2 regions of the Runella sp. genome follow, and region 2 is predicted to be linked to the other one. Evidence: riboswitches for the same ligand, from Rfam matches in the RefSeq annotation. Region 2 holds a riboswitch; the other holds the start of a gene.
The links. A riboswitch is a leader RNA that binds a small molecule or an ion and turns the genes downstream of it on or off. The one in region 2 is predicted to bind S-adenosylmethionine.

Region 1 (16,395 bases), 3.5 Mb from region 2:
TCAGATCGGTTGTGTCGCAAAACCGAATTCCGGTGCTCCGGCACGATGTTCCCTTGGATTCTATTCGTCTGAGCGACCCGTTTATTCTGGCTGATAAAAAAACATCCACATACTACATGACAGGAACGGGAGGCATGTTGTGGAAAAGCAATGACCTGAAAAAATGGACAGGGCCTTTTGCCATAGCTCAGACAGATCCTGAATCCTGGATGGGAAAAAACCCAATGATCTGGGCCGCCGAACTGCATCATTACAAAGACAGGTATTACTATTTTGCCACCTTCACAAACCGGGGGGTGAAAATTGATACGGTCGGCACGAATGTCATCGAACGCCGTGCTTCTCATGTTTTGGTCAGCGATAAAGCCGAAGGGCCCTATGTTCCTATGAAAGACCCAACCTATCTTCCTGCCGACAAGCCTACCTTAGACGGCACCTTTTGGGTGGATAAAGATGGAAAGCCTTATATGGTTTATTGCTACGAATGGCTGCAAAATCTGAATGGAACCATTGAAAAAATAGAGCTAAAGCCCGATCTAAGCGGCTCAATCGGTGAAGGTAAACTGCTTTTTCGGGCCAGCGAAAGTCCTTGGAGTCGTGAGAAGGCGAATGATAAAATTGTTCCCAATAAAGTGACGGATGGGCCCTATTTGTTCTTTACCGGCACAGGCAGGCTTGGCATGCTGTGGACCAGTTGGATCTATGATGTTTATGCACAAGGCGTTGCCTATTCAAAAAGCGGAACATTGGATGGTCCCTGGATACAGGAAGATGCCCCCATAACGCCCCCGAATTATGGACATGGCATGCTGTTTTCTACACTGACCGGCAAATGGTTAATGTCAGTTCACAGTCATAAAAGCAGCAATGGGCGTACCATACGTGTTCCTCATTTATTTGAAGTGGACTTTTCGGGGCACAAGTTAGTGGTCGGTAAGCCTTATATTCCTTAAGAAATTTATCAGAACTTTAACAATCAATCCTTTACCTTTTCAAAAAGAAAGCGCCATCTGATACCTTTCGTTGATATATTTCTCCAAAGATGTTACTGCGGTTTCAAAATTTTGAGGTTTTTTCAAATGACTGTACGGCGGGGCTTCTACTCCTGTTCCTGTAAAGTAAGGCTGCAAAATCGCTCTATGCTTTTGGATGTAAGCGCCCATCGTTGTTGGGTTGAAGTGGTTGTGAATGAAATCCTTCACTGCTGATTTGTAATACCCAAAATAGTCGGGATCATCTATAATATACTTTATTAAAGGCCACTGATCGGTCATTTCTTTCATATCCATACTCAGGGCAAACCTAGAATTGTTTGAGCCACCGCGCAACTGAAAAGAAAGGTTCAGGTCATAAGGAATCCAATGAAAGACCCCATCGGTATTGGCTAAAAAATAATTGTGCGCAATGACCCCGTAAGAATCCCAATTCCCAACGGTATTGTTTACGGCTAAATACCTCAAAAACTGATTTACATCAAATATAGCCTCCAATTCTTTCTTCCATTGTGCGTTGTCACTTACCCGCAATGGGCTGTTGAGGACAGTGATCAACTGTTTTATATCCGTATAATCGGCCAATGTTTGATTGTTCTGTTTTTCAAATCGGTTGATTAAAAATGCCTTCATGTCAGACTCCGGCTTGTATACATTACCTACTTTTTTACCGCTTTGCACCTCTACCATGTGTTCTTCAACCGTCTCAATAGCCTGATAAATGCCGCAATATTTCGAGCCTTGTCCAAAATCAATAAAAACTTTGTAGTAGGCTACTTTACAGGCCATTACGCCGTTGTCTCGAAAAAGTTTGGTTAACAGTTTTTCTTTCAGGAAAGAATCATCGCCGTAGCTTGGCGCAAACGACAACTCTTGAAAACCATAAAAACGCTGATTCTTAATCTCCGGGTGTTGGTCTTCAAATTCATCAAATTTTAACTTAAAAGGCAATTTATAAATACCACTCTGCCAAGATCCATTGAGTGACGCATTCCCTTTTAACCGAAAACCAACATTACTCCAGGTATTTTCGCCCTGTTTTATTTCAGCCTGCACAAAAATCGGATCGCCAAATACAAAATCTAAGCTCGACCCGGCCGGCGGAGTTACTCCCGGTATGGCAGTATTGCTCCCAAACTTTCGAGCCGTACGCCATTCCATATCATTTTGAATTTTGCCCCAATTTTCCTGCCCTACCTTGATGTTTATAATCCTGACCTCCTCCTCCGGAAAGACCCAAGAATAATCCGGGATTTTGCTAAATTTTATGGGGTAGATGTCCGAATTGTTTTTACAACCGGTTACAATTACAAGCAGCAGAAAAAGGAGATATCTGAGATTCATATTAACGTGTCGTGCTATTTTAAAGCAACGATTTTGGTAAATTTACCCCAATGTAAACTCACTTCCAAGGCCGGTTCCGATGCTTTCTTTTAAGTTTAAAATTCTCTATTACTGTAATTTCCACAAAAAAGCCTCAAATCACAGATTCAAGGCTTTTTGCATTATTCAACCCACCAATATACATACTGTTTAACGTGTTAAAAGCCCGGCATCCAACACAAATTGTGAACCGGTGATAAATCGGGCTTTTTCTGAGACTAAAAAGAGTACCGCATCCGCTACGTCCTGCGGCTCGATCCAAGGGACAGGCAAAAGATTACCCGCAGATTTGACGGCAATTTCTTCAACGGTTTCACCTTCCAGAAAAGCCAGCCCATCATTCATTGGTGTATTAACACCTGTTGGGTGAATGGAAACTACTCGGATATTGTGCGGTGCAAGTTCAATGGCCCACGATTTTGTCAGCCCTACCAAGCCCCATTTTGAGGCGGCATAATGGCTCAGACGATTCATCCCGCGCAATCCCGCAATGGAAGAATTGTTGATAATAACGCCTGAATGTTGTTTTATCATTTGCGGAATGATGTATTTGGCCGCCAACCATGCTCCTTTCAGGTTAATGTCAAGCATAAAATCCCACGCCTCTTCGGTCAGTTCGTGCGCCAATCCGTAGGCGCAAATGCCCGCGTTATTGAAAAGAATGTCAATGGTTTCAAAGATTGTAAGTGCCGCCGCCACGGCGTCTTTTACATCTTCACTCCGGCGCACATCGCCCTGAAAAATAACCGATTGAACGCCCAATGCTGTCAATTCTTCCTGCAATGATTCCAATTCGTTTTTTGAGGCTAATTCATAACCCGGATACGGAAGTTGTTTGGCAATATCAAACGCCACAATATGAACCCCTTCTTTGGCCAATGCCAACGCGGTGGCCCGTCCTTGGCCATGTGCTGCTCCCGTAATGAAAGCCACTTTATTTTTTAATGACATATTTATTAACGGTTAATGTGAGGTTTGGGTAAGGGGTAAATAAGGGGATAAATATTCATCAATTTCTACTTCGAGTGCATTGTTAAAAACGTTGGTAGCAACCATCTGTCCCGCAAAAGCTACCAAAAGAATGACCTGTGGTGTTGAGTATCTTTGACGAATTGCTTCATATAGATCATCGGGCACGCGCCCTTGATGTTGCGCTATTTGACTGCCAAACTCCAACAATAATTCTTCTTCCTCGCTCAACTGAAGCCGGTCGGGCGATTCTCCGTTCTCAATGATTATTTTTCGAAAAAATGTAGAGCAAAGCGGGCAATTTGACCCCTGCGAAATTGAAAAAGAATAGAGATATGCCTGCCTGTTCCCCAAAAACTGTTTGATCTTTTCGTAAAGCGGATACCATTGCATATATACCTCAAAAGCCAACGGAGCATGTCCCAACGTGGCTTTCATGTTGGTGATCCGGCTGCCGGGGTAATCGGATACGTGTTTTTGAAATGCTTCTTTGATGTCAAACGGGGCCTCTTCCACCACTAACGGTTTGATTCTTGCCATAACGTAAACAGAATTAAGTAATTAGTCATTCGAGTAAATCCATTGGATGAATCGAAAGTAAGTATTTTGCCAAAATCTACTGTTATACCAACCCGGGAAATATTTCAGCATAGCAGTAAAGAGTACCAAGATTCATCTGTTGTTAAAAACATTAAGTTGAACAAAGTCTAAATATTCTAAATGTTTCTTCAAAATCACTTTAAATTATTCACTTGAAGTTTGACCCCGGATGGGGCGGACGGCCGCTGTCGTCACATGTTTGTAGCAATGAAGCTTTTTCTACAAACGTCTGACCCCATCCGGGGTCAAACTTCAAGTGAATAATTTAGAGTAGCTACATATTCCGTAATACTCAATGCTTAACATTGAACAGGAATGCTTTGCTGTCTGCCAACGTAAACCTGCCGATCTGAATGGTAAATATTTTTGAGACTTTGCAGGATATAATCAACGTCAGCCGGCGTGTTGAATTTACTGAATGAAAAACGCACATTTTCCAGTTCAAGATTACTTTGCAGGGCCGTCAGCACGTGTGAATGGGAATGGTTAAGGTTTGAGCAGGCACTACCACCCGACACGGCAATCCCATATAGGTTCAATTGACTGACCAACGACTCCGCCGAATGTACATTGGGAAATGCAACATTGAGAATGTTGTACAAACTTTTGTCATTGGAGTCACTTTCTCCGTTAAATCTCACTTCTCCGGAAACAGCACTCGTCAAACGAGACAGAAGTCGATTTTTGATGAGTGTGATATGTTTTTGATTGACCTTCAGGTCGCGGTAGGCTATTTCCAACGCTTTAGCGAGTCCAACGATGCCCACTGTATTTTCCGTTCCCGGGCGAACACCTTTTTCCTGACCACCGCCATACACCAAAGATTTAAATCCGTGAGTTTCTCGAATATAGGTAAAACCAACGCCTTTGGGGCCGTGAAATTTATGGGCCGACCCAACTACAAAATCCACCGGAAGGGTTTGCAGATCAAACGGTATCTTTCCAATGGTTTGGGTGGTATCAGAAAGAAAAAGTGCCTTAAACGCCTGACACAATGCTCCGATGTGGTGAAGGTCATTCAGATTTCCAATTTCGTTGTTGGCGTGCATCAGGCTAACCAAACCCTTCAAAGGAAAACGCAAAAGTCGTTCCAAATGGTTGAAATCTATATTTCCCTTTTCATCCAAATTTACCAGACTTACCGTCAGTTTATTCGATTTTCCCAGTTGCGTCAACGTCTCTAAAATGGCTTTATGTTCAATTGGGCTGGTTATAATATGCTGAATACCATAAGATTCTATCACGCCCGAAAGCGTAATATTGAGTGCTTCGGTCGCTCCGGAAGTAAAGAAAATCTGACTTGGCTCGGTATTTAAATGCAGGGCGACAGATTCCCGTGCTTTATAGATAGCTTCGCGAACGGCCTGCCCGTAAAAATGTCCCGATGAAGGATTTCCGTAATAACGGGTTAAAAAAGGCATCATGGCCTCCAATACATCACGGTCGATGGCAGTGGTTGCGGCGTTGTCGCAGTATACGTTCATGGGCAGTCAATGTTAGACTTTCACTACCGATGAAAACAAAACATCACTTTCGTCTTCAACGGCAGGAAAAGGCATTTTCTGATGGTTGGAATTTTAGCTTGTTGATGTAGATAATGGCAGGAACAAACGCCTGTTGGCAGCTTCTGCAAAATCCAAAAATGATTGATTGTTACGGCCCAATGCCGTAACAATCAATTAATAAAATGAAACGTCTTTTGAAAAGGAATGCAAACCCCTTTTTTGTCATTACAGAGTTGTCCACGAATCGTCCCCGTGACATCGTAATTGATCTCTTCAATTCTGACTTTGGATCGAAATTCAGCTTTTTGCGTAAAATACGTTATCTGTGTTCCCCACGTTTTATCCACTTTTTTCAGGGGAGAAACCGCAGTGATCGCTTTGGTGACGGCAAACGAACCGTTTTCGGCAAATTCAAATGCCGTAGGTTGCGGCCCGATGTCCGCCTTAAAATCAGAAGAATAAAGCGACCAACCTTTTTCAATCTCCGCCAGAAAAATAATCTCAACCTCTTCTCCCTGATTGAATTGTTCATTGGCAAACTTGAATTGCCAATGGGTCACTTTATTGATATCCACTTCCTGTTGCGCGTTTGCAAACCAACAAATTGCGCACAGCAATAGCATTGTAGTGAGAATTTTCATAACATTAATCTATTGAAAATGAATAAAATACAAAACCAAAATTGGTAATTTCGAGGAGTCGCTTAACGAAAAAAAGTACCGTCGGGTCATTATGCCCGACGGTATCCCATCATTTCCCTGTTTTGGCAGCTTCATGTGCCGCATTGGCTACCAAATTGACATCTAACTGAAAATCATTTTCTATGGCTTTATCGCCCAGGTTTTCGAAGAAATTTGAGGAACGGAACTTGATATTGTACTTGGTACGATCCACCGCAATTTTTGCCTGAGCGGTCAGTCGTCCCTTGTCTGCTTTCACCACGGCCGGAAATTTCACCTCATTGGTAATTCCTTTTATGGTCAGTTTACCCGCAATTTCATAGTTATCGCCTCCTTTGGGCGTCACGGAAGTAATGGCAAAGTTGGCTTTGGGGAATTTGTCGACTGCAAAGAAATCATCGTTTTTCAAGTGCCCAACCAGTTTGGCGTTGTACTCCTTATCTGTCAGGTCCGTGACAGTCAGGCTTTTGACATCAATATCAAAATTTCCTGATTTCAGTTTATTATCCGACCACACAAGTGTACCACCGCTGACGGGCACTGTGCCGGAGTGCTCTCCCGTTACTTTTTTCCCCACCCACACCAATTTACTGTTTTGGGTATCGACCGTAAAGGTACTTTCGCCTTTTCCCGGCTTGGCTTGAACAAACCCTGTGGCAATGAGCATTGCAGTTGCGAATAATGTTGCTTTTTTCATGGTTAAAATACATTAAATGGTTGCCTGTTAATTAAAAATAGTTTATCTATAAATTATATATATTTAAAAAAATCAAAACAAACTTTTCTCAAATCTTCGGAAATACCGGCTTCTCCGGAAATTAAATAAAATCTATATCGCTCTGGGGCGGTACGTACTATGATCTGTGAAATTGAACTCAGATTTATCGTATGACTTAGGTTGGAGCACCTTGCCGGTGGTTGGCAGGTTGCCGGAAGTTCTCAGAGCCTACTCTCTCCCTTCACTCGTTATAAATCTTTTTTAGGTTTACCCGGCAATGGTGGTTATCTGCCCGAACGAATAGTAGTAAACCAAAATCTCTTTTTTCTCTACTGACTTAATTCCAATGCAAAGGAATGACGAAAAAATGGAATGTTCCAAACTTTTTCTTACTTTTTTTTGAAAATCGAATAAATTGGAAATTTCCTATAGTCTATTGGTTATTAGGATATTATACCATTGGAATGAAATAACTGCAACTTCAAATGGAGCGTTTTCTTTTTTTTCTGACTAAAAAGCCTCTTTTTAATACTATGCCTGTTTTAAATATAATATAAGTAAGTTTTTTTAATAAAAATCAATTAATATACTCAATCTATAGTCTAATTTATATCCTACAATTATACCTATTTTAGGGTATTTTATATTAAAAAAATTAAATTTTTTGCTTGCTATTTCAGAAATGACTCTCTAACATTGCAGCATCAAATAATACATACCTATATAAGTTTAGCTTATACGCATTTTCGTACCTGAAAATTAACGACAGGCACAACTACTGTCAGCCAATTTGTAAACCACCTGCAAAAAGTCTGAATTCGAGTGAATGCTTTTACGTAACACTAAGACGCTTGACACCTCGATTGTAAACCATTCGGCTATCTAATCTAAAAGAACTGATTACCGGCGCATCGTATGGACGATCAACCCTAAAATGTAATTGTCTAAGGCAAATCAAATTGTTTAGAACTATTTCAATGATAATATATAAATTCTATGGATTAAAAAATAAACCCAACAGTAACCGAACAAAAGAACTCACTGGCTAAGTTCTTCCAACTGAGAAGCATTGCAGAAGCAAACAAATACCATCAATTCACTTCATGAACTTTATTCCAACTCCAAAAGGCTTTTCAATATATGGAAAGGCTTCCAAAAATCAGCATCAAAATAAACCGTCATTAGTATGAAAATCAGACAATTACCTATCGTTATTCTTTTACTTTTTGGGACAGGTGTCTCAGCAATTGCCCAGTTAAAGGCGATTTCGGGAACTATAAAAGACAAAGAAGCGGGCGGGCCTTTGCCCGGCGTTTCGGTCATCATCAAAGGAACCACTACCGGGACCATCTCAGATCAGGAGGGAAAATTTAAACTCAATGCCTCAGAAAACGCAACCCTCATTTTTTCTTTTATTGGATATGCCTCCATTGAAAAACCTGTCGGGAATCAATCTACTTTTTCTATCGACCTTATTTCAGACACCAAGCATTTGGGTGAAGTTCGGGTAATTGGTTATGGAACCCAAACCAAAGCGGAATTTACGGGATCAGCCGTGCGGGTAGCCGGAGACGTCATCAAAGAACAACCCGTTCAGAGTTTTGACCAAGCCTTGCAGGGAAGAGCCGCCGGGGTAAACATTGCGCAACCCAACGGCGTACTCAACAATCCTCCGGTCATTCGAATCAGAGGCGTAAATTCTATCTCGCTGAGTTCGTATCCGTTGGTGGTTGTGGATGGAATACCCATCAATACGGGCAATGTATCCACCAGTACCGCCGTACCCAACAACCCATTAGGCGACATCAACCCTGCTGATATTGAGTCTATTGATGTATTGAAAGACGCCGCATCTACTTCTATCTACGGTTCACGGGCGGCGGCCGGTGTGCTATTGATCACGACCAAACGCGGCAAAGCCGGCAAGCCACGCATTACCTACGAAACATGGGCGGGCGTTTCGGATGTAGTACGTTTGCCGGAGTTATTGAATGCCGAACAATTCATCGCCATCAAAAACGAGGCCGTATTGAACGCTAAAATTTTGGGTGGCAATGCCAACAATGACAAAGTAGCTTCGGCGCTGTTTTTTCCCAATTATGATGAAAACAAAAATCCGATCGATACGCGTTGGTACGATTATATCTATCGTACAGGAACTTCGCAAAATCATAACGTAAGCATTTCGGGCGGCACATCTACTACCTCCTATTATTTCTCGGCCAATTATACCAATCAAAGCGGTTTTTTAGTGGGCAATGAATTCAAAAGAAAGGCTGTTCGCTTCAATATTGATCAGGAAATCACAGATTGGCTGAAATTAAAAGGAAGTGTTTCTTACAACTCAAGCTACAACGAATCACCTTATGCGGGTTCACTGCCCAATTCCAACTTCTTCTTGGTAGGCGCGGCCCGTTTGGCGGTGGCACTTCCTCCCAACGTTCCGGCCTTTAATCCGGATGGCTCGTACAACGTCAATCCTGCCAGCCCCAATACCATCGGAATGGGAAATAATCAGGTAGTAAGTAACTGGGGAAACCCCGTGGCACTACTGCGCGAAAACCGCTACACTTCCGAAAATGACCGCATCATCGGTACGCTCTCGGCGGTGGCGAAGTTGTTGAAAAACCTGAATTTTACGAGTTCGTACTCCATTGACCGTCTGCGTACCGACAACGTCAGTTTTGACAGCGCCATTCAGGGAAACGGGTATTCCAGCAAAGGAAATGCGACCAACACCACAGCCCTGCGTGACAACTGGAACTGGACCAATACGCTATCGTACAACACAACTTTTGCCGCCAAACATTCCTTTTCAGCATTGGTAGGGTATGACATCCAGAAATTCACCAACACGGCTTGGGGCGCTTCCAGAACGCAAACATCGGATCCATTTTTTGAAAATTACCAAGGCAACTGGGGCGCGATTTCTGCCACCGGAAACGACATCAGCGAAAGAGCCTTTTTGTCGGTTTTCTCTCGCTTGAACTATGATTTGAATAAAAAATACTTCGTTACTATCAATTTCAGACGCGATGGCAACTCTGCGCTGGGAGCAGGGCGGAAGTTTGGAAACTTCGGAGGAGTATCTGCAGGTTGGTCTTTGTCGGAAGAAGAGTTTTATAAAGCCACGCCTCTTTCTGCCATTGTAAATAACGTAAAACTTCGGGCGAGTTGGGGGCGCGTAGGGAATGGTAACCTGAATGATGCGTATAGTTCATTGGAACTCTACAGCGGCTCTTTGTACGGCAGCGTACCTACGTGGGCCATTAATCAGGCAGGAAATCCGAATTTGGGTTGGGAAACCAGTAACCAAACCAACATAGGCCTCGAGTTGGGTTTTCTGAATGACCGCGTTCAATTGGAAGCCACTTACTTCAACAATGACGTGGATGGGTTGATCTTGAGCGCTCCGCAAGCCATTTCCAAAGGGATTCCGGGCAATGCCATTTTGGGCAACGTAGGCTCAATGTACAATCGCGGTATCGAATTGGGAATCACGGCCAACGTGTTACGCAAAGGAGATTTCTCTTGGAATACTTCACTGAATTTCACCAAGTTAAATAACAAAGTAACGGCGCTGGCCGATGGCAATACGGACATCGTGGGTTTTACGCACGTTTCGTACGAAACCACCAATATTACGCGGGTCGGTAATTCCGTCGGTAGTTTATACGGAGCTAAAACAGCAGGGGTGAATCCCGAAAACGGCCAACGGATCTTCATCAACGCCAAAGGAGAAAAAGTACAATACAGCCAAGTCGTGGCAGCAGGTCAAAGCCAATGGACGTATTTGGACGGAACAAAAGCACCTGCCATCACGGGCGCAGATTATTACCTCATTGGCAACGCGATTCCTACCTGGTACGGGGGTTTTGCCAATACGTTCAAATACAAAAACTTTGATCTGGGCATCAATTTCTCCTTTTCGGGCGGCAATTTGGTTATGAACGGAACACGCGCAACGCTGCTTGACCAACGCGCCTACAACAACTCTACCGAAATCCTGACCCGTTGGCAAAAACCCGGCGATATCACCGATATCCCACGCTTGGTCTACAACGACCAATTGTCGAGCGGTTCTTCTTTCCCGGTCTCTACCAATGCGGAAAAGGGCGATTTTGTTCGTTTGCAAAATGCTTCGCTTGGCTACCGGATTCCTGCTAATCCCATTTTCAGCAAGATCGGCCTCAGCACCGTTCGGGTGTATGCGCAGGGTTCCAATCTCTTTCTGTTGACGAAATACACGGGCACAGACCCCGAATCGTCGGTAAACGGAAACTCCAACACCACTCCCGGCGTAGAAAAAAATTCGGTTGGACAAGCCAGAACCTTCACGTTTGGCCTGAACGTCAGTTTTTAAGGGAATTAAATGATCTAAGAATTTAAAGTAAAACGAACATGAAAACAGTTCAAAAAGATACATCAATCCGTCGTTTCAGCAGTGCTTTGTGCTTAGGGCTTTTATTGACTGCCTCAGGTTGCAACGACCGGGAATTACTTAATCCCAATCCGATCACGGCCATCAGTGGTGCCAATGCCTTCGATACACCCGACCGTATTTTGGGACTGGTTAACGGAATATACAAAGCCGTTAAAAACGGCAATTTTTACGGAGGCAACTACTACACCTATACCGAAGCGCGGGGCGAAGAATTTATCAATCGCACCAGCAACACGTTTACGGCCTACGAAGCCTGGAACCAAACGTTGAATTCAGGTTCCAATTTCGTAGCGGGATTTTGGGCGGCGGGTTACGGCGCCATCAATAATGCCAACATCCTCATTAAAGGATTGAACGACAATCCTACCAAAGTAAGCGCAACGCTGACCAAGCAATACATCGCGGAAGCAAAGTTTTTACGGGCGTTAAGTTATTACAGCCTTGTTACGTTGTATGCCCGTCCTTACAATGAGAACAAAGGCACTTCGCCGGGCTTGCCATTGCGTTTACAGGCTGAAACCACGACAGCCAACAACGCACTCAAACGCAGTTCGGTCGCGGAGGTTTACGCGCAGATCATCAAAGACTTGGACGAAGCGGAAGCCGACTTGCCCCTTACGTATTCGACGGCGTTGCTCAATACTACCAGAGCACATCGAAATACGGCAATCGCGCTGAAAACCCGCGTGTATTTAAACATTGGCAACTACGCCAAAGTGATTGAAGAAGCCAAGAAAATTGTATCAACAACGGCTCCGTTCTCAGCTTCGACGGGCGTAGCGCATAAGTTGCAAAATATCGTGGAGATCTTCACGACCAATTATACCAGTACAGAATCCATTTTGTCGGTACCAATGACAGAGTTGGATAACGTAACGGGCCAAACTTCTTTTCCTTATGTATTCAATGCCAACTCAGAGTATAACCTCAATCCAACGGGAATTTGGGGAGAGGCCGAGTGGAAATCCACCGATTTGAGACGCACGTTTGCGCGTACCGCTTCGGGTGTTCAGTTCCTGACCAAATACAACAAGCCATCGCCGTTTCTGGATTATCTGCCCATCCTTCGTTACTCTGAAGTGTTGCTCAATTACGCCGAAGCCGCTGCTCTTACCGGCGATTTGGCAAAGTCGGCGGAGTTGCTGAAAGCGGTGCGTAACCGTTCAGATGCCGCTTATGTATTCCCGGCAAGTGCCGTTGGCACGCAAACGGCTTTGGTCAATACTATTTTGAAAGAACGCCGCATTGAATTACTGGGCGAAGGGTTCCGTTCCAATGACCTGTTGCGCAATCTGTTGCCATTGCCGGCAAAATCCAGCAGTGCACTGAGTGCGCCGGAGGTAAAACCGTCGGATGCCAATTACATTTTTCCCTTGCCAAATACCGAAATAGTAACCAATAAATCACTGCTGGACTAATAGATTTTTCAACAAAACTGTGACTGTTATTTAAACAAAATGAATCATGAAAAAGAACGTAACAAATTTGGGATTGCTGTTGCTCGCGATTTTTCTTTTCGCCTTTACGGTCGAAACTGCGTACGAAGCAGAGATTAAATCGTGGCATCAAAAACGCATCGAAGACCTCAAAAAAGAGGAAGGGTGGCTCAATTTGGCAGGTTTGTTTTGGCTACAGGAAGGCGAAAATACCATTGGCGGCGATGCTAAAAACAGCATCGTATTTCCCACTGATCACAGCGACGCTTTCTTGGGAAAAATAATCCTGAAAAACGGCAAAGTGACGTTTGAAGCCGCAAAGCACACTTCTGTATTTTTGGGAGATCAAGCGGCCTCTACTGCCGAGCTTTTTCCGTATCAGGGCAAACCTACCGTGTTGAAACATAAATCGTTACGTTGGTTTATCATTCAGCGGGGCGAAAAGTTTGCAATTCGTTTGCGCGACCTGGAAAGCCCTACCGTAACGGGTTTCAAAGGCATTGAAACGTTTCCGATCAGTCAGGATTGGCGGGTAAAAGCCAAATTTATCCCAACGGTAGGCAAAAAATTGACCATTGTTGACATCACCGGCCGTTCCTACGAACAGGAATCTCCGGGCAAGTTTGTCTTTACCGTGGACGGAAAAGAATACAGTCTGGAATCGGTGGGTTCCAAAGAACGCCCTCACTTTGTTTTTGGTGATCTAACCAACAAACACGACACCTACGGCGGCGGACGCTTTTTGGACGCAACCCCACCCGATGCCGAAGGATACAGCTACATCGACTTCAACAAAGCCTACAATCCTCCGTGTGTTTTTACTCCTTATGCCACTTGTCCGCTTCCAACCAAAGAAAATAAGTTGGCGTTGGCTGTTAAGGCCGGCGAAAAATACCACGGCGATCATTAATTGATGCGTATTCCCGGTGGATGTGCAGTCGGTTACTCATAACCGACTGCATACTCTTCTTGCTCCAAATCCTTTTCAGAGTCTAACCTACCAACCTAAAATTATGTTTAAAAAGACCATTACCCACTTACTGCCCATTGCTTTGAAAGCCCTGTTTATACTTTGCTTTTTAGCAAATGTGGCCTTTGCCCAAAACAAAACCATCACAGGAACTGTATCAAGCAGCGACGAAGCCGGCTTGCCCGGTGTAAACGTGCTGTTGAAAGGTACAAAGATCGGAACCCAAACCAACGCCGAAGGAAAGTTCTCCATTCAGGTGCCTAACGACAACAGCCTCCTTGTCTTTACATACATCGGTTTCACTACCCAAGAGATCGAAGTACAGGGAAAGAATGTGATCAATGTTTCCTTAGTCTCAGATACCCGCCAGTTAGGCGAAGTCATCGTGACGGGCTATTCCAGTGAAAGCAAAAAATCATTCACCGGTTCAGCCACAAAGGTTACGTCTCAGCAATTGGAAAACCGTCCTGCTCAAAGTTTAGACCAACTTTTGGGCGGACAGGCCGCGGGTGTGAACGTTGTTCAACCCAGCGGCGCGCTCAACAGCACACCCGTATTTCGCATCAGAGGTGTCAACTCCGTTACTTCCTCCATTTATCCGCTGATTATCATTGACGGCGTAACGGTATTCACCGGTTCAGCAGGTGGCTCTGTCGGAAACAACCCTTTGGCTGACATCAACCCTACTGATATTGAAACCATTGACATATTAAAAGATGCATCTGCCGCTGCGATCTATGGCTCACGAGCGGCCAACGGCGTCGTGGTTATTACCACTAAAAAAGGAAAGAAAGGCAAAACCAAAGTCACCTACGATGGCTGGGTGAGTTGGAACAAAGCCTACAATTTGCCCGAACTTTTAAATCCTGCCGACTACGTAGCCATTAAAAATGAAGCACGTGTAAACGCCGGCCTTACGCCTGGATTTGTATTGGGAAAAAATACCGACGGCAGCGAAGTAGGCACCAATTGGTACGACGTAGCCTACCAAACGGGCGTCTCGCACAATCATACACTCAATGTTTCGGGCGCAAACGATGCTACCAATTATTTTGCTTCAGTGAATTACACCGATCAAAACGGGATTTTAAAAACCAATACCTTTAAACGTCAGGCCGCTCGGTTGAATTTAGAGCATAAACTCAATCGCAGCATCAGCATCGGAACCAATTTCTCTTTCAGTAATTCCATCAATGCCGGCCCCAATTCAGGCGCTATCGGCCCGAATTCCGTTACTTCTTCGTCAGGAAACAGCGTAAATACGCAATACATCGGATTACAGCCTTTGGCCCGGATGACGTACATTTTGCCGCCTAACGTGCCCGTTTATAATGCCGACGGTTCGTATAATATCAACACGACCAACGGCAATATCGGCTACGGTCCCAACAATTCGGCTTTAGGAGTATTCAATGCTTATAACCTGCAAACAGTACTGGATCTGGACAAGAACTCTTCCGAAAACAACACGTTGATCGGAAGCCTATTCGCCGAAGTTGAACTTCTTAAAGACCTGAAATTCAGAACTGTGTATGGAATTAATAACTATGTAGTAGAAAACAAGGAATTCAGAAATCCATTCAGTGGAGAAGGTTTTCCAACGGGCGGTACAGCCACCAACTCCACGACCAAATATTTCCGTTCCAACTGGACAAACACACTTTCGTACAGCACCACGTTCAACGAAACTCATAACGTAAGAGCGCTTGTTGGTCACGAGGAAATTTACCGCAAAGTAGATGGCTGGGGCGCAACCCGTACAGGTTTAGCTGATCCATTTTTCAGCAGTTATCAAGGCGGATTTACGAATATCACTCCTGCCTCTAACGTGCAGACAGAGAACGGTTTAATTTCTTTTTTCAGTAACATCACTTACGATTATAACCGAAAATACCTGTTGAGCTTCAACTTCCGTCGCGATGGCTTATCGGCGTTGGCATCGGGGAATAAATGGGGAAATTTTGGGGGAGGTTCCATAGGCTGGAACGTATCAGAAGAAACCTTCTATCAAAACTCAGCACTTCGTGAAACCATCAATGCGTTGAAAATTCGGGCCAGTTATGGCGTGGTAGGCAACAGCAGTCTTAATGATTATGCAGCTCTTTCTCAGTACAATTCAAGCACTTATGCAGGAGTCCCAACGCTCTATTTCGGACAGGCAGGCAACGCAGCATTACGTTGGGAGTCCAGTAAGAAAATTGACATTGGTCTAAACCTCGGCTTTTTCAACAACCGCTTTACGTTGGAAGCCGATTACTATAAAAACACCATTGACGGCCTGATCTTGAGTGCGCCTCAATCGTCATCGCAGGGAATTCCGGGCAACTCTATTGCGGCCAACGTAGGTTCATTGTACAATCAGGGGATTGAATTGGCCCTCAATGCCAACATTATCAACGCCAAGAAGTTTCAGTGGAGTGCCAATGTGAATTTTGCCACCCTTGAAAACAAAGTAACGTCGTTGGGAACGGGCGGCGATATTTATCCTACCTCATTGACTACGTTCGGTATTCAGAATGTCACTCGCGTAGGCTATTCGGTCGGGTCTATCTTTGCCGTGCCTTCACCGGGTGTAAATCCTGCCAATGGTAATCGTCTGTATATCAACCGAAAAGATGAAACAGTGCAATACAATGCCCTTACCAAAGCCTTTACATACTTAGACGGCGGCTCCGCCCCTGCCATTGACAACTACGCC
Region 2 (16,395 bases):
CGATCCAAACTCACGCTACCAAACAAACCAACCTTTCAACTACAACAATGCGACTTTTGGCTACATCGGTTTTTTGTTTACTGTCGAACTTTGCAGTGACAAACTATCAGAAAAATGAATTTACAAAACAACACTATTTTAGTAACGGGCGGAACAGGTGGTTTCGGATTTGAGTTTGCATCCAAATTGATTGCGTTAGGCAACACTGTAATCATTACAGGCAGAAATGCCGAAAAATTGGCGGAAGTAAAAAGCAAACTTCCGCCTGTGCATATTATCCGGAGTGATGTAAGCAAAGCCGATGACATTGCTAATCTGTACAATCAGGTTACGCAACAATTTCCCGACCTGAATATCTTGATTAATAACGCCGGTGAAATGCGAAAAATCAGTCTGCATCAGCAACACGCCCTTACCGACATTACTCGTGAGGTTGAAATCAACTTGATGGGTCCAATCCGTATGGTGCAACAATTTTTGCCACATCTTAAAAAACAAAAAAACGCTGCTATCCTAAATGTGACATCGGGCATTGCGTTGATGGCTTTTCCTATTTCTCCAATTTATAGTGCAAGCAAAGCAGGACTGCGTGCCTACACTCAGACATTAAGGGTTCAACTTAAAAATACCGACATTAAAGTGATAGAATTAGTTGCCCCCGGAAGTTCTACTCCGCTAAACGATAAATTTAAAAATGAGGACGGTTTTAGCACCGGTGCCTTAATGGCTCCTGAAAAAATTGTAGAGACTGCCATCAAAGGAATGAAAAATGATAAGGACGAGATCTATCCCGGACCGGCAAAATTAATGCGGGTATTGAGCCGAATTGCTCCAAAATTTTTAATTAAGCAAGCAGGCAAAATGGGTGCTTCTTATATGTACGGAAAATAATTACTGCAACTTTAAAAATTTCTAAAAATGAAAATACTTAGCATCATACTTATTTTAGCATCTGCATTTCTAAGTATCAAGCACGGTTGGGATGCTTTTCAACCTGCCACCGCCGAACAGGCAAAAATGATGGCAAACCTTGGCATCACCAAATCTGTAATGCCCTATTTTGGTGTATTTTCCATCATTGTAGGATTGATGTTGTTCTTTCCTCAAACATTTTTTTTAAGTAACGTACTCAATGCGATTACTATCGTATTGATAATGGCGTTGTCGTTAAAAGCAGGAGATTATAAAATGGCATTGATAGAAATTCCTTTTTTGGCCATGCCACTGATTTTGATATGGTTGAAGTATCCGTTTAAATTTTAAAAAAATAACTTTGTATAATGGCAAATACACCACCCTACAGAATAAAATCCATTATCGAAGGGCATCGGATGATGGGGCTTGAAAAACCTCATCATCCGCTTATCAGCATTGTGGATGTATCTCAATTTAAAAATCATTCAGACATCAATGCGGTAATCTTTGATTTTTATGCTGTTTCGTTAAAGCGGGGCTGTAACAACTTGTTGTACGGACAACAGAAATATGATTTTGATGAAGGTTTGATGGCATTTATGTCACCAGGGCAAATATTGCGCGGCGAAGAAGGTGGAATACCTCCCAAGCTTCGAGGTTGGATGTTATTCATCCATCCCGATTTTTTGTGGAATACGCCACTTGCAAAAAAAATAAAACAGTACGAATACTTTGGTTATGCAACCAATGAAGCATTGTTTCTATCGGACAAAGAAGAAACACAAATAAACGGCATCATTGAAAATATAAGAGAAGAATATAAGGCCAATATTGACAAATTCAGTCAAGATGTAATCATTGCACAGTTAGAACTTTTGTTCACTTACGCACAAAGGTTTTACGAACGCCAATTTATCACCCGAAAAATTACCAACCATAAAATAGTAGAACGATTGGAAGCTGTTTTGACCGACTATTTCAATCATGAAAATTTACTTTCCAAAGGATTACCCAGCGTTCAATTTGTAGCCGACACACTCAATATGTCCAGTAAATATTTAGGCAGTTTATTGAAGCAATTAACAGGACAAACCACGCAACAACACATCCACGAAAAGCTGATTGAGAAAGCGAAAGAAAGGCTATCTACCACCGAATTATCGGTAAGTGAAATTTCTTATGAATTAGGTTTCGAACATTCCCAATCATTCAACAAATTATTTAAGACAAAAACCAAACAAAGTCCACTGGAATTTAGAGCGTCATTTAACTGACCGACAAAGCCCCACCTTCACAAAGTCAAAAAACGTTATACTTGCTAAGAATGACAGAAGAAATTACAGTACGTCCGGCAACCCAAGCCAATTTTTGGAAGTCGTCGAACTAAATCATGGTGCCGCTAAAGATTGTTTTGAATGATTCAGCAGATGTTGTTACAACCAAACTCATTAAAAGGCGCTATCATCAAATAAACACAATATCCGTGATCAACTCATACCCAAATGAGTCATTGAGCGATTGAATGAGTTTGCGTTTGGCGATCACCAACTCGTTGGCCAACGGAGCCGAATCCAGTCGTAAGAACAGAATCTTATCTTTTACATAAATATCAGAAGTACGGGAGGCGATCTCTTTTCCCACCAATTTTTCCCAGTAAACTTTCACCGAAGACTCATCAAACTGCGGGCGAAGACGATACATCTCCAGCATTTTGTTGATGGCCTCTCCCACAGTAGTTGCCCCCGGACGCCGAGCTGCGTTCTCTTTTTTAAAACGATAAACCATAATTTTGGGTAAAGTTTCCTACACAAAGCTACGATAAGGCGCAGAAATTTGGGTTACGCTAACGAGTTTTTTCTGAATTATTTTGGATTAAGCCCGTTGCGCCGTAATATTGCACCATCAAGTCAGTTGCTTCTCATACGCACAGCGATTGATTTATAAAGAAGGGGGGAGAGAATAGGCTCCGCGAACCTCTGGCAACCTGTTTCCAAATACACGAGATAAGGTGCTAATTCCTACCTAAGCGGTCGCAAAAACGACCCTCAGGGGATATAAATCGAAACATTCATGTTAAGATTCCCGGAAAAACGAATGCGCTTTCAGCGCTGAATACACGCTGTCACCTTTTTATTAAGGTGAGCCGGGCAAGTGCTATCCCTTTGATTTTGAAAATGAAAAGCAACAAAACCACTTTTAATTGTTTTTTACCCTTGGCCATTCATCTATTCAAATATCCTTATACGTTTCCATTGGAACTGGGCGGCGAATTATCGGGCTTTCAGTTGGCATACACTACTCATGGTACGCTCAATGCCGACGGCAGTAATGTTTTGTGGATCTGTCACGCCCTGACGGGAAGTTCTGACCCAACCGATTGGTGGGATGGTCTGGTCGGCCCGGGATTGTACTATGATCCCAAGCATTGGTTCATTGTCTGCGTAAATGTACTCGGCTCACATTACGGTTCTACCAATGCTTTGAGTATCAATGCCAAAACAAAGGAGCCTTACTACCGCACTTTTCCGGACATCTCTATTCGTGATAATATTTACGCGTTTGAATTGCTCCGCGAAGAGTTAGGGATTCAACGCATTCATACCTTAGTGGGAGGTTCGTTAGGCGGGCAACAAGCCTTGGAATGGGCTATCATCAAACCCGATTTGATCGAAAATCTGGTCTTGGTTGCCACAAACGCCCTTCACTCTCCGTGGGGAATTGCATTCAATGAATCTCAACGAATGGCCATCAAAGCCGACCCAACCTGGCAGGAAGCTCGCCCCGATGCGGGCATCGAAGGGATGAAAGTAGCGCGTTCGATTGCGCTGCTATCCTACCGCAATTACGATACCTACGACTTTACTCAAGCCCGTGACAGCAACGAACAAACCGATAATTTCCGTTCTGCAACGTATCAGCAATACCAAGGCGATAAATTAGCCAATCGATTCAATGCGTTTTCGTACTGGACGCTGTCGCGCACCATGGATCTGCACAATGTAGGCCGCAACCGCCCGAGCGTTACGTATGCCCTTTCACAAGTACGGGCGCATACATTGGTGGTTGGTATCAGTTCAGATATTTTATTTCAACCAAGTGAGCAGAAATTTTTGGCAAGACACATTCCCGACGCTGAATACCAAGAAATTGATTCCCTATATGGGCACGACGGCTTTCTGATCGAATACAAACAGTTGAAACAGATATTACAGGCTTGGTCGGCAAAAGCGGTTCCGCAGGGACGTTAGCCGTTTTCGCTCATTAACTTTCTTTATAACAATGCTCAAAAAAGTCCTTCTTGCCGTATTATTTGTATTGATCGTGCTCGGTATTTTTTATCGGGAACTGATCAGTTATGGGTTTATACAGGCCAAAGGACAACTTCATATTTTGTTCAACACTCGCCCGGTGGCTGAAGTTTTAAAAGACCCTACTCTCCCCGACTCACTCAAACAACGGCTGAAATTAATCGGCGAGATCAAACAGTTTGCGGTAGATTCGCTCGGATTGGATTCTTCCGGAAGTTATACCGAATTTTATGATCAGGGAGGAAAACCTATTTTATGGGTACTTACCGCTTGCGAAAAATTCAAAATGGCGCCCAAAGAATGGAGTTTCCCCATCATTGGCACCTTTGCCTACAAAGGTTTTTTTGATACAACACGGGCTCACATCGAAGAGAAAATTCTCAAAGACACGGGTTATGACACCCAAATCAATGAAGTGTCGGCGTGGAGTACACTGGGCTTTTTCAAAGATCCTGTTTTGTCTTCCATGCTATACCGAGGCGAAGGAAGCTTAGCCAATCTTATCATCCATGAAATGACGCACGGTACATTGTTCGTCAAAGATAATTTAGAGCTAAACGAAAATTTGGCCAGCTTCGTCGGGGACTATGGTGCGGTTCGTTTTATGAATGCCAAATACGGCAAAAATGCCCCTCAACTCGAACGGTATGAGTTTCGCAAGCAATACAATGACGCGCTGAGTCAACACATTGTACGCGGTGCCAACCAATTGGACAGTCTCTACAAAAGTTTTATTCCAACGCTTCCTGCCTCCAAAAAAGACAGTTTGAAATTAGCCCGAGTTCGGCAAATTGTAACCAATTCCGATACACTTTTGGGAGGCTTAATTGGCAAAAAGTATCCGTGGCGCGGCAAAAAACTCCCCAATAACGCGTTTTTTATTGGGTACCTTACATACCATTCCCAACAAAATCAGTTCAATAAAGAGTTTACCGAAAAGTTTAAAGGAAACTTCCGTAACTATCTTTCGTACTTAAAAACGAAATACCCAACCTCGTTTTAAGGGCAATTTTGAACTTCTAAGCGCGTTTTATTGTAAAAATGGAGTGCATACGACTTGGTGTACCTAATTCGCCCGTTAAAAACCTTTGAACGTTTTTAATCGTACGTTTAGAAGAAGACCTCAGCGTAGTAATTGCCGTGCTAACAAAAACAATTAATTTATGCTTCGACACAGTGTCATAGCCATATTGGTTTTGCTTATTTTTCCAGCCTTTCATGCCAAAGACTCTTATCGCCGTGTGCCTCAGACAAGTTTTGGCGCAGGCGAGCATTTTGAATACAGAGTTCACTACGGAATTTTCAACGCGGCAGATGCGGTAGTAGATGTAAGCCCGCAAATTCATTACGTTAACGGCCGTCCCTGTTTTAAAGTCAACATTGTCGGTACAACGTTGGGCGCGTTCAGTTGGTTTGCCAAGGTGCGTGATGAATGGCAATCCTGGATGGATACTTCGGCCATTGTATCACAAAAATTTTACCGTAATATTCAGGAAAACAATTACCGCAAAGTAGAAACCACCGTATTCAACCATGCTACCGACGACGCCGTTGTGACCGATGAAAACGGCACTAAAAAGTTTGACGTTCCCGATCATATACAGGACGCCATCAGTGGCTATTTCTATTTAAGAACGCTGGATTTTACAAAGTTGCAACCAAACGACGTGGTAGATGTACCTACGTTTCTGGAATCTTCGGTTTATAAATTAAAAGTAAAATACCGGGGAAAAGATAACGTCAAAACGAAATTCGGGAAGATAAAAGCGTTGAAGCTAACGCCTATTATGCCTGATAATCAATTATTTAAAGGAGAAAACTCAATTCGTATCTGGGTTTCCGACGACGCCAACAAGGTTCCCATTAAGGTCGAAGTTGACCTTTGGGTCGGGTCGATGGTCATGGAGGTTCGTTCCTTCCGAGGTGCCCGTAACAACTTCAACTGGTACTGATTCGTCTTCGGCTTCCATTGTCCACCAAAAAGATTCTTCATCATTGCTTTGCTTTTCGTTCCACTCCTTGAACGAATCGTTGAATGTTTTCAGGTTGATGCACATGGTGTTATTATTCATTTAATCCTATAAAACATAGAAGACCATAAAAGTTCTCTCTATAATTTCTTATATGAACTTATATTCCTTATATGGGTAAAGAATAATTAAAAAGGAGGCTCTTCAGAAGGATTGGGCGGCGGAAAATTCATGGCTCCCAAATCATTGGCTTTACTGCGGAATGTCCCACCTGCGGCAGGCGGAGATGTTTCAAAAGAAGCAGGAATAGTGCCGGTGTTCAGAGGAGCATTATTACCGGGATTCGCAGAATAGTAACCGTCCAGATCGGTAAATTTTGTGTATTTACCAATAAAACGTAATTGAATGGTATCGAGTGAACCACTACGGTTTTTAGCAACGATCACTTCACCGATGCCTTGAGTCGAATTACCGGCTTCGTCTTGCGTAAATCCGTAATAATCAGGTCGATATAAAAACAATACCATGTCGGCATCTTGCTCAATAGAACCTGATTCCCTCAAATCGGACAATTGTGGCCGCTTATCGCCGCCACGGGTTTCAACCGCACGACTCAACTGCGACAACGCAATCACCGGTACATTCAATTCTTTGGCTAAATTCTTGAGTGCCCGCGAAATAGACGCAATTTCCTGTTCGCGGTTTCCTCCGCCTTTTCCCCCATCTCCCTGCATCAACTGCAAGTAGTCGATCACGACCATTTTGATATCGTGCTGTTGTTTGAGGCGGCGGCATTTGGCGCGCAATTCCAGGATAGAAAGCGCGGGAGTATCATCTATAAAAATGGGTGCACGCATCAAACGGTCAATGCGTTGGTGCAATTGCGTCCATTCGTGCGGAGCAAGATTTCCTTTTTTAAGTTTTTCGCTGTCAAGTTCAGCCTCCGCCGAGATCATCCTGTTGACCAACTGTACAGACGACATTTCCAACGAGAAAATCGCAACCGCATGATTGAAATCTACGGCTGCATTGCGCAAAGACGAAACTACAAAAGCCGTTTTTCCCATTGCAGGGCGAGCTGCCAAGATAATTAATTCGGTTGGTTGCCATCCCGATGTCAATCGGTCTAAATTTGTAAATCCGGATGCAATGCCCGTCAATCCATCTTTTTGTTCGCGCCGACGTTCGAGTTCTTTGAGGGCCTCGTTCATGAGCGTACCCATGTCGGCGTAGTTCTTCCGAATATTGGATTCCGAAATTTTAAAAAGCGACTGCTCTACCGTATCAAGGAGATTGAAAACATCAATAGTATCTTCAAAAGCGTCCTGTAAAATCTTGGATGCTACCGTGATCATCTCACGCTTCATGGCCGACTGCGCCACTACCCGGGCGTGGTATTCGATGTTGGCCGCAGAGTTGATCTTGGTCGTAAGCGATGTAACGTACTGTGCTCCTCCTACCACTTCAAGTGTACCGAGTTGACGCAATTGGGTCGTAACCGTCAATAAGTCAATGGGTTCTGAATTAGTAAAAAGGGTGATAATCGCAGTGTATATTTTTTGATGAGCTTCTTTGTAGAAACTCTCAGACTTTAAAATATCAATAACCGCATTGAGTGCGTCTTTCTCAATCATTAAAGCGCCCAACACTGCTTCTTCCAACTCAGTAGCCTGCGGAGGTAACTTACCCATACCTGCACCGCTTTCCAACCAACGATTGCTGGTATTGGCACGCGGGTTAGCCGCAGGCAGGTTTTTTCGAAGGAAGTTATGCGATTTATCAGTGTCCATAAGGCAAAATCTACTACAATGATAAGCCAATTTTTACGATTCTGAAAGTGCTTTTAGAAACAAAAATTTGGATTTTTCTTTAACTCATTGACAGCAAATGTTCTACAAAACAGATTCTGCCTTCGGAATTCCTGCAAATATTGTTTCTATCCGGGCCTGTACCAATGTATAATTTAACGCCGCGCAGGTCTTTCCGGGCTCGCGAATAAACAAAGCATTTTTGCCATTTTGGTAATTCCCCGAATATGGCATGTATGAGTCAAAGTTGTTTAACCGGCCAAACAATAATATACCGTACGTACCAACGGCATTGGCCAAATGCGCAGGACCGCTGTCAATACCAATAAAAAATTGTGCCCGGCGAATGATCTCGGCTGTTTGCAAAATAGAAAATTGGCCGCAAAGATTCAAATAATGTGAATTTGTGGTGTTTATAACATTTTTAAGACCGATTTCAGCCACATAATATCCTTTTTCCAGCATCAACCAATTCACCAATTTATGCCAGTTTTCCACTGACCAATCTTTGGTAGGATAATTGGAACTGCAATGAATCACGATCAGTTTTTCAGGAAGCCCTAATGTATCTACCTGTGCACGGTCTGCATCATCAATGTATACGCGGGGAGCATCGTCAACGATAGGTAATTCGGCGCATTGCTGGAAGATAGTAAGCAGATTTCCTTTCTCAAAATAGTTAAAAACAGTAATATCTTTTTGAGCAGCCACTTGATTTTTGTGTACATGTTCACTGATCGGATCACGATTACTCTGCCAAAACTCCAGGTTATGTACTCTATCAAAAACGCCTGATTCACACACCAATTTTCGCCGTAACACTGAAGGTTGCGCCCACACTTTATCTATTTCGGGATGTCTTTCCACCAATTCTTTGAACACAGGCCGAACAATCCACACAATATACGCATTGGGGGTGAGCGCTCGCACCTGACGGGCAATCGGCTCCGCAGCTACAATGTCTCCAAAATGTTCAGTACGAAGGATGGCTACCAATTTTTTTCGGCCCATAAACGAAATTTTAAGGGCAAAAAAACGTGCAATTGTCCCCCATGCCCGCACGTACTCACCCAATATATAGGTGTATTTACGATAACGATGAAGCCATAAGGCCTTGAAGGCAGAAAAATTCATAGAGAGTTAAGGCTTACTTCTGCGTTGTGTAAGGTAAGTGTCAACGCAAAATTAGGTTAAAAACGCATTTTTCGGTGCTGTTAGTATCTGTTTTGTTCGTTCCCTTTATTATTCGGAGTCTTTTAGGATACATTTTTAGCGAAAATCATACCACACCTCCAACAATGTTGTCTATTTTTGGGACGGTTCTTATCATTAATCAGCGATTCAAACTTTAGTTTACATTGATGGCAAATAAATTCTTTCTTCAGGCCGGCGCTGTTTTGGGCGTGTTAGGTGTTGCTTTAGGGGCTTTTGGAGCGCATGCGCTCAAACCCACTCTCGAAGCTTCCGGACGCATGGATACGTTTGAAACGGCCGTAAAATACCAGTTTTACCACGCTCTTGCCCTCGTATTGATCAGCATTCTACTCCAAAACGCGGCCATTACTTCCGCGAAATGGTATAATTGGGCAGGCTACTCATTTTTGGGCGGTGTTATTGTATTTTCAGGCTCATTGTATACCATCTGCTTTACAGGCATTAAAGCATTTGGAGCAGTCGCTCCCATTGGCGGCACGTTGATGATCGCAGGTTGGGTTTTGCTGTTTTTAGGCGCAATGAAACAGTAATAATTTTTCTAAAAGTTTCAATAAAAACGGGTAGGGAGAATGTCTCCCTACCCGTTTTTATTGAATTCAACCAAGTCGTCTATCCACCTAATGCAGTCATGTATTGCTGCAACAGGGTCTCGTATTTCTTGGCTTGTGCTTCCTGTTTGCCTTCACGACACGCGTTGGAAAGCGTTTGCAGGATGTACAATTGAATATTGGTGTCCTGATTTACACCGTGTTGCTGGTTATATTTAAGAATTTCTTCCGCACGATGACTCATCACTTCCGCAATTTCGAGCGCCTTTTTAGTTTCACCCAACGTAAATAGGTAGTTCACATAATTGGCCGTGATCTGGTCGTACGGAATGGTTTTATCCGGCATTTTGGTCAGGATAAAATTAAGTGCCTCTTTGGCCTTCGCCGTTTTTCCTTCACGAATCAACTGATCCACCAAACGCATAAAGGCAATGCGAGCCGAGAATGCCGGCGAACCTTTGTACGTTCCGTCGTAATAAGAATGAACGTTATCCAACTCTCTCCAGAATGTTTTCTTCATAAGGTTGTTGGCCATGATATCGGTGTTTACGTAACCATCTGACGCACCGGGAACACGAACGGGTAACAAACGATAGGCATACCCTTCCAACTGCATGAATTCTTTTAAATTCAGGTAGTTATCATTGGTCAATGTTCCTGAGAAATAAATAGGACGTTTCCAATCGTTGGTGGCAATAATGTCCAACATGATCAGATCCGATTTGTAAAGATCACGTTTGCCCATGGTCCACTGCATGGTGTCCTTCACGAATGTCGACAACTCAGGCTTCAGAATGTTCATCTTGCGAACTTCGTCCGGGTTGATGCCCAACACCAATACCGAAGATGGCAAAATGCTGGTCATTTCGCCGCTGGTCAACGGAACCTGAATGGCTGCATTGTTTTGTTTTACCAACGCCATGTATTCTTTGAGGTTAATACCGTTTTTGACGGCAGGCATCTCGTAAAAAGGCACAATGTCATTTTTACCCGCCGCGAAGTTTTCGTAGTCCAACGAGATCGGCAAAGGATCCGACTCGTACGTTTTGCGCTTCATTTGCCCAATGTACCAATCTGTACCCAACAAACTCAGGTTACATACCCGAACATCGGTACGGAAACCTTCCACTTCCTGTACGTACCAAAGCGGGAAAGTATCGTTATCACCACCCGTAAACAGGATCGCATTGGGAGCGCAGGAATTCAGTAAGTTTTTGGCAAAATCAACGGAGTGATAACGGTGACTGCGGTCGTGATTATCCCACCCTTTGGCGCCCATCAGAAGCGGTGCCGACAAACCGATAACGGTTGCCAAACCTGCACGTACAGGGGCTGATGGAAGGAGTTTGGTCAGAAAATCATAAATGAACATGACCCCCAAACCGATCCAGAACGCAAAAATATAGAACGAACCTACGTAGATATAATCCCGTTCGCGCGGCTCGACCGGCGGTGAGTTGAGGTACACTACCAACGCAATTCCCATCATCATGAACAGTAATCCGGTAACCAACAGATCCTGCTTACGACGAAATGCCTGCCCCACAATACCTAAAAGCCCCAATAAAAAAGGAATCATGTAGAAATTATCACGGGCACGGTTGTTTGCCATTACGTCCGGAAGTCCTTTGCTTGTATCCCAGGGACGCAATCCGCCGGCCCCTTCTTCATCGCTTTCACGCCCGACAAAATTCCACAGGAAATAACGCCAGTACATGTGGCCGAGTTGGTGCGAGAAGAAAAACGAAAGGTTATCGCCCATGCTTGGTTTTTGCCCTTCGGCCAATCCCAATTTATCACGGTACAATTGCGGGTGATTCATTTGGTTGCTGTGCACACGAGGGAAAAGCATTTGCTGGTTTTTCTCGTACACATATTCCGGACGATAATCGGCAATGATGTACTTACCGTTTGCTTTACGGTAAATAGGTTCACCGCGTTCCGAATTGACCGGACGAGCCGTAAATACCGGTCCGAATAACAACGGACGACTTCCGTATTGCTCGCGTTTCAGGTACGAAACGTAGCTGATCACATCGCTTGGATCGTTTTCGTTGATCGGAGGATTAAAGTTTGAACGAACCAATACTAAGAAATAAGAAGCGTACCCGATCAATACAAAGGCAAAAGAAAGCAATGCCGTATTCCACACTTCTTTTTCTTTTTTGGCGGTATAGCGAATTCCCCATACCAAAGCGCCGATAAACGCTACAATAAAGAAAACGATACCAACTGAATAAGGCGCACCTAACGTGTTAACGAAGAAAATCTCAAATTTTCCTGCCGTTGAAGGAAGCCACACAATGACGCCGGAGTTAATAATAACCAACACGATCAATCCACCCACAAAGGCAGCGATGCCGCCCCACATCGTAGGTGTTTTGTATTTTTTGAAATAATAAACCAAAGCCAAGGCAGGAATGGTCACCAAGTTCAATAAGTGGACCCCGATGGAAAGACCTACCAAATAAAAGGTAAAAATGAGCCAACGGTTGGCCGCGGCATCGTCTTCGATACGTTCCCATTTCAGAACGGCCCAAATAACGATGGCGGTAAAGAACGATGAAAGACCGTAAACCTCAGCTTCCACTGCTGAAAACCAAAATGAATCAGAATAAGTATACGCCAATGCTCCCACAAGTCCCGAGCCTACTACGGCAACGGTATCTCCCAAGCTGAGGTCTCCGTCTTTTTTATCCAACAGTTTCCGAGCCAACAACGTAATGCTCCAGAACAGGAATAAAATGGTAAATGCACTCGACATAACGGAAACCAAATTGACCCAATAGGCTACTTGGGTAACATCACCCATTGCCAACATGGAAAACAACCGTCCGATGAGTAAGAAAAGAGGAGCGCCGGGAGGGTGAGGTACTTGTAGCTTGTAAGAGCAGGCAATAAATTCGCCGCAATCCCAAAAACTGGCCGTACGTTCAACAGTGAGCAGGTAAGTGACCAGCGCTACTGCAAAAACAAGCCAGCCGGTTAGGGTGTTAATTCGATTAAATTTAGACATATAGTGAATATTGGATGTTAGGTTTTGGAGGGGAATTGCCGAAAAAAAAATATTCTTTTCCCCTTAATTATCCAAAGGCGAGCCAAAAATAGCAAATTCAGCCTAAAGGCTACGAACCTGCCTTCTTAAAAGTTGTTAAATGAAGCGTTATTGTCGAATTACGGTCAGAAGTTCACTGATCATCATAGCGGTTGCCCCCCAAACTTTATGGCCCTGAATATCATAGAATGGCGCTTCAACGGTAATGCCCCGTACATCAAGCTCGGTAAACCCCACAATGCTTTCGTCCATGAGTTCTTCCAGATTTACTTCCAATACGGCTTCTACTTCGCGGGGATCAGGATAAAAATCAGGCTTATACATTAATTTTCCTACCACGGGCAACACATAAAAATTACTGGGAGGAATGAACAATTCGGTGAGTTGACCCAATACCTGCACATCCGCCGCTTTTATACCGATCTCTTCCTGGGCTTCGCGCAGGGCTGTTCTGATGAGGTTTTCGTCGGTTTTCTCGTAACGTCCGCCCGGAAACGCCATTTGACCGGCGTGTACACCATCGTATTTAGGGCGCAAAATGAGGGGGGCAAAGATTTGGTCACGGTAGGGGTAAAACAGAATCAATACCGCCGAGCGTCGCGTTTTTTCGTTGGGCTGAACTTTGAGTTTCAATCGTGTTGCAGATGCCATCTTAACATGTGCTTCCGGCCCCGGCAAAGGTTGTCGGAGTTGGGTATCAAGCGTACTGATAAAATCGTTAAAAGGCATTGGCCGGTTTAGAAAGATAAAGAATCTGTTAACTCTAATTAGGCTAAAGTAATAGATAGTTCATAAACTAACCATTTTTGGAAAAACAATTTATCAAGCGTACTGTTTTTCGGAAAAATCAAAAACAATATACCAAAACGGATAGGGTTATTTTCCGTACCGATTTATCAACTGTTCGGCAACGAATGTACCGTCCAAGGCTGCCGACATGATCCCGCCCGCATAGCCGGCTCCTTCACCGCATGGATACAGGCGATTGGTTTGCACATGCTCGGCCGTTTCGCGATGACGCGGAATACGTACCGGCGACGAAGTGCGACTTTCTACGCCTATTAATTGACCGTTATTGGAAACATACCCATTCATTTTTCGGCCAAAATCCTGCAAGCCCTGCCGAAGCGGCTCGGCAATATGATCGGGCAGGTATTCACGCAAGTCCATCGACAAAAGCCCGGGCTGATAAGACGTATCCAATAATTCAGGAGAAGTTTTTCCTTTCACAAAATCCAACACGCGTTGCGCAGGTGCTGTTTGCCTGCCTCCTGAAACAGCACACGCTTTTTGTTCAATTGCTTTTTGCAGTTCCAACCCGGCCAGTGCTCCCAATGATTGATAAGGCTTTAGATCAATTTCTTCGATACTGACCACCATGCCCGAATTGGCAAAACGGGAATCACGACGAGAAGGTGACATACCATTGACCACCAATTCTCCCGGAGCGGTAGCCGCCGGCACAATGAAACCTCCCGGGCACATGCAAAAGGAAAAAACACCGCGTTGCACATTTTTATGGTGCGATTGTGTCACCAAACTATACGAAGCCGCCGGCAAATAAGCCCCGCGATCAGGACGATGGTATTGCAGAGAATCGATCAATTGTTGGTCATGTTCAATGCGTACACCAACGGCAAAAGGCTTGCTTTCGATCAGTACATTTTTGGCTTGACATAATTCAAAAATATCCCTTGCTGAATGTCCCGTTGCCAATATAACGCCAATGCCAACGAACTCACGCCCATCGGCCGTCACAACACCTTTTATTTCAGACTGTTGGTTAGTAAAAATAAAATCGGTGACTTTGGTTTCAAAATGCACTTCTCCGCCCGCATTGAGAATACTTTCGCGCATATCAGCAATGAGCGGCGGAAGTTTGTTGGTTCCGATGTGCGGATGCGCATCGTACAATATTTCTTCGGCGGCTCCGTGCGCCACCATAATTTCCAAGATTCGTCGTACGTCACCGCGTTTGTTGGAACGCGTATATAGTTTTCCATCCGAATAGGTTCCTGCACCGCCTTCGCCAAAGCAATAGTTGGAATCCGGATCTACAATATGGTCTTTGTTGATTGCGGCCAAGTCCCGCCGACGGGCGCGAACATCTTTTCCTCTTTCCAACACTATAGGTTTGTAGCCTAACTCCACCAATCGCAGCGCCGCAAACATTCCCGCCGGGCCGCAACCTACAATGACAACCGCAGGTTTTTGTGACACATCGGGGTATTCTTTTTGGTAAGAAATAACGGGCGGCGGCAGCTCATCCGCGTAAATATCAGCCTGTACATTTACTTTGATCTGACGCGAACGCGCATCAATAGATTGCCTGATTTTACGAACCGTCAGCGCGTCAGTAGCCTGAAGGCGAAGGGTTTGGACAATATATTGCTGAAAAGCCGTTTCGTCCAATGCCGTTTCGGGCGGCAGTGTTAATTGAAGTGTTTGGTGCATCGGAATGTGAAAGGGAGTTAACCTTTAATGGATGCAAAGGTACAGAAAAGGAACATCAGGCAGTAAATCCAACGCCGAAATCTATGAAAAACGCTTTATTGCTATTTCCGAAACAAATGCACTACCTCAATCATAATCAATATAATAATACCCCATTCCAACCGTGTACTTTCGCGATTTTGCATGAGATCGGTAAACAATGCTGATGTTTTACCGATAAACGTCAATAAGAAATGGCGGGCGGTTTGGTATATTCTGCCCGATTTTTTTTCATGTCAATTGCTTCGGCTATCCGGGAGGCTTCAACTTTCATGGTGCAGCAGCAATTTTAGGCCAAATTCAGCATTAAATGTGCTACTGTTCGCCAAAATCACCGTCAGGGGAGTGTAGACCTGTTGGAACTTCTCCTTCGACTTTTATGAAAACGATAATTACAAAACAATCCGGGCTCCGGCCATTTTCCTGTACATTTGAATACGCTTGAATTTCAGTCGCCCTACTTTGTATTTTTGAAGCCATTCATCGTCTTCTTTCAAAAAAAGACTTTCCTTCAACGCAGCACTGTTAAGTGCATTTTGGGCAATGGTTTTGTTGTAAATACTTCTAAAATAATAGTGATTGAATAAACGGTTAAATTCGGTAAAATAAATATCGGCAGTTCGTTTATCACCTTTGATTATAATCATATTTTCGTCATTCAATGTGGTTGAATTTTCACTGAAATTGGCTGATCCTGTAATCACAATTGGATTTTCGCCCAGAGGGTTGCTGAGCAAAAATTTGGAATGGACGTAGATGACGTGGCCGTTCAGACCCGCAATTCCCTGGTTGGTTTCTTTACTCCATCGGTTTAAATCGTCTTTGAGATAACTTCCAAAAGCCTGATAAACATTTTGGTCTATTTTTAATGGTACAAACTCATCCGGTTTTTCGGGGTTAGCCTTGTCTTCTTTCTCCAACAACATAAACACAATCGGAGAACTACTGTTATGGTCCAGTAACTTGCTCTTAAACAGCGTGTTTATACCAAAAGCAAGTGTAATGCAGGCAACATCCAAAGAGTCATCCAAGAGCTGAGCGTACATGTCCAGCATTTTTTGTTTGGTACGTGGACTGAACACA

Region 1: it holds a riboswitch for S-adenosylmethionine, as region 2 does, so the genes downstream of both, ACQY73_RS13985 (YceI family protein) here and ACQY73_RS33635 (homoserine O-acetyltransferase family protein) in region 2, are expected to answer to the same signal.

What each region holds. Positions count from the first base shown of each region.
Region 1 covers NZ_OZ257252.1:3,271,535-3,287,929, forward strand. The annotation lists gene ACQY73_RS13955 (glycoside hydrolase family 43 protein) at 1-953, shown strand, start outside; gene ACQY73_RS13960 (CotH kinase family protein) at 993-2,153, opposite strand; gene ACQY73_RS13965 (mycofactocin-coupled SDR family oxidoreductase) at 2,526-3,326, opposite strand; gene ACQY73_RS13970 (carboxymuconolactone decarboxylase family protein) at 3,339-3,884, opposite strand; gene ACQY73_RS13975 (cysteine desulfurase family protein) at 4,244-5,428, opposite strand; gene ACQY73_RS13980 (protein-disulfide reductase DsbD domain-containing protein) at 5,620-6,090, opposite strand; gene ACQY73_RS13985 (YceI family protein) at 6,200-6,826, opposite strand; SAM riboswitch class I at 7,008-7,104, opposite strand; gene ACQY73_RS13990 (SusC/RagA family TonB-linked outer membrane protein) at 8,034-11,210, shown strand; gene ACQY73_RS13995 (RagB/SusD family nutrient uptake outer membrane protein) at 11,249-12,709, shown strand; gene ACQY73_RS14000 (DUF1684 domain-containing protein) at 12,756-13,637, shown strand; gene ACQY73_RS14005 (SusC/RagA family TonB-linked outer membrane protein) at 13,741-16,395, shown strand, end outside.
Region 2 covers NZ_OZ257252.1:7,912,836-7,929,230, reverse strand. The annotation lists gene ACQY73_RS33655 (SDR family oxidoreductase) at 115-891, shown strand; gene ACQY73_RS33650 (hypothetical protein) at 919-1,263, shown strand; gene ACQY73_RS33645 (helix-turn-helix domain-containing protein) at 1,281-2,189, shown strand; gene ACQY73_RS33640 (DUF721 domain-containing protein) at 2,380-2,700, opposite strand; SAM riboswitch class I at 2,851-2,976, shown strand; gene ACQY73_RS33635 (homoserine O-acetyltransferase family protein) at 3,090-4,163, shown strand; gene ACQY73_RS33630 (aminopeptidase) at 4,195-5,226, shown strand; gene ACQY73_RS33625 (DUF3108 domain-containing protein) at 5,387-6,175, shown strand; gene dnaB (replicative DNA helicase) at 6,382-7,983, opposite strand; gene ACQY73_RS33615 (glycosyltransferase family 9 protein) at 8,086-9,135, opposite strand; gene ACQY73_RS33610 (DUF423 domain-containing protein) at 9,363-9,746, shown strand; gene ACQY73_RS33605 (glycosyltransferase family 117 protein) at 9,826-12,780, opposite strand; gene ACQY73_RS33600 (NUDIX hydrolase) at 12,928-13,548, opposite strand; gene ACQY73_RS33595 (NAD(P)/FAD-dependent oxidoreductase) at 13,696-15,273, opposite strand; gene ACQY73_RS33590 (phospholipase D-like domain-containing protein) at 15,705-16,395, opposite strand, start outside.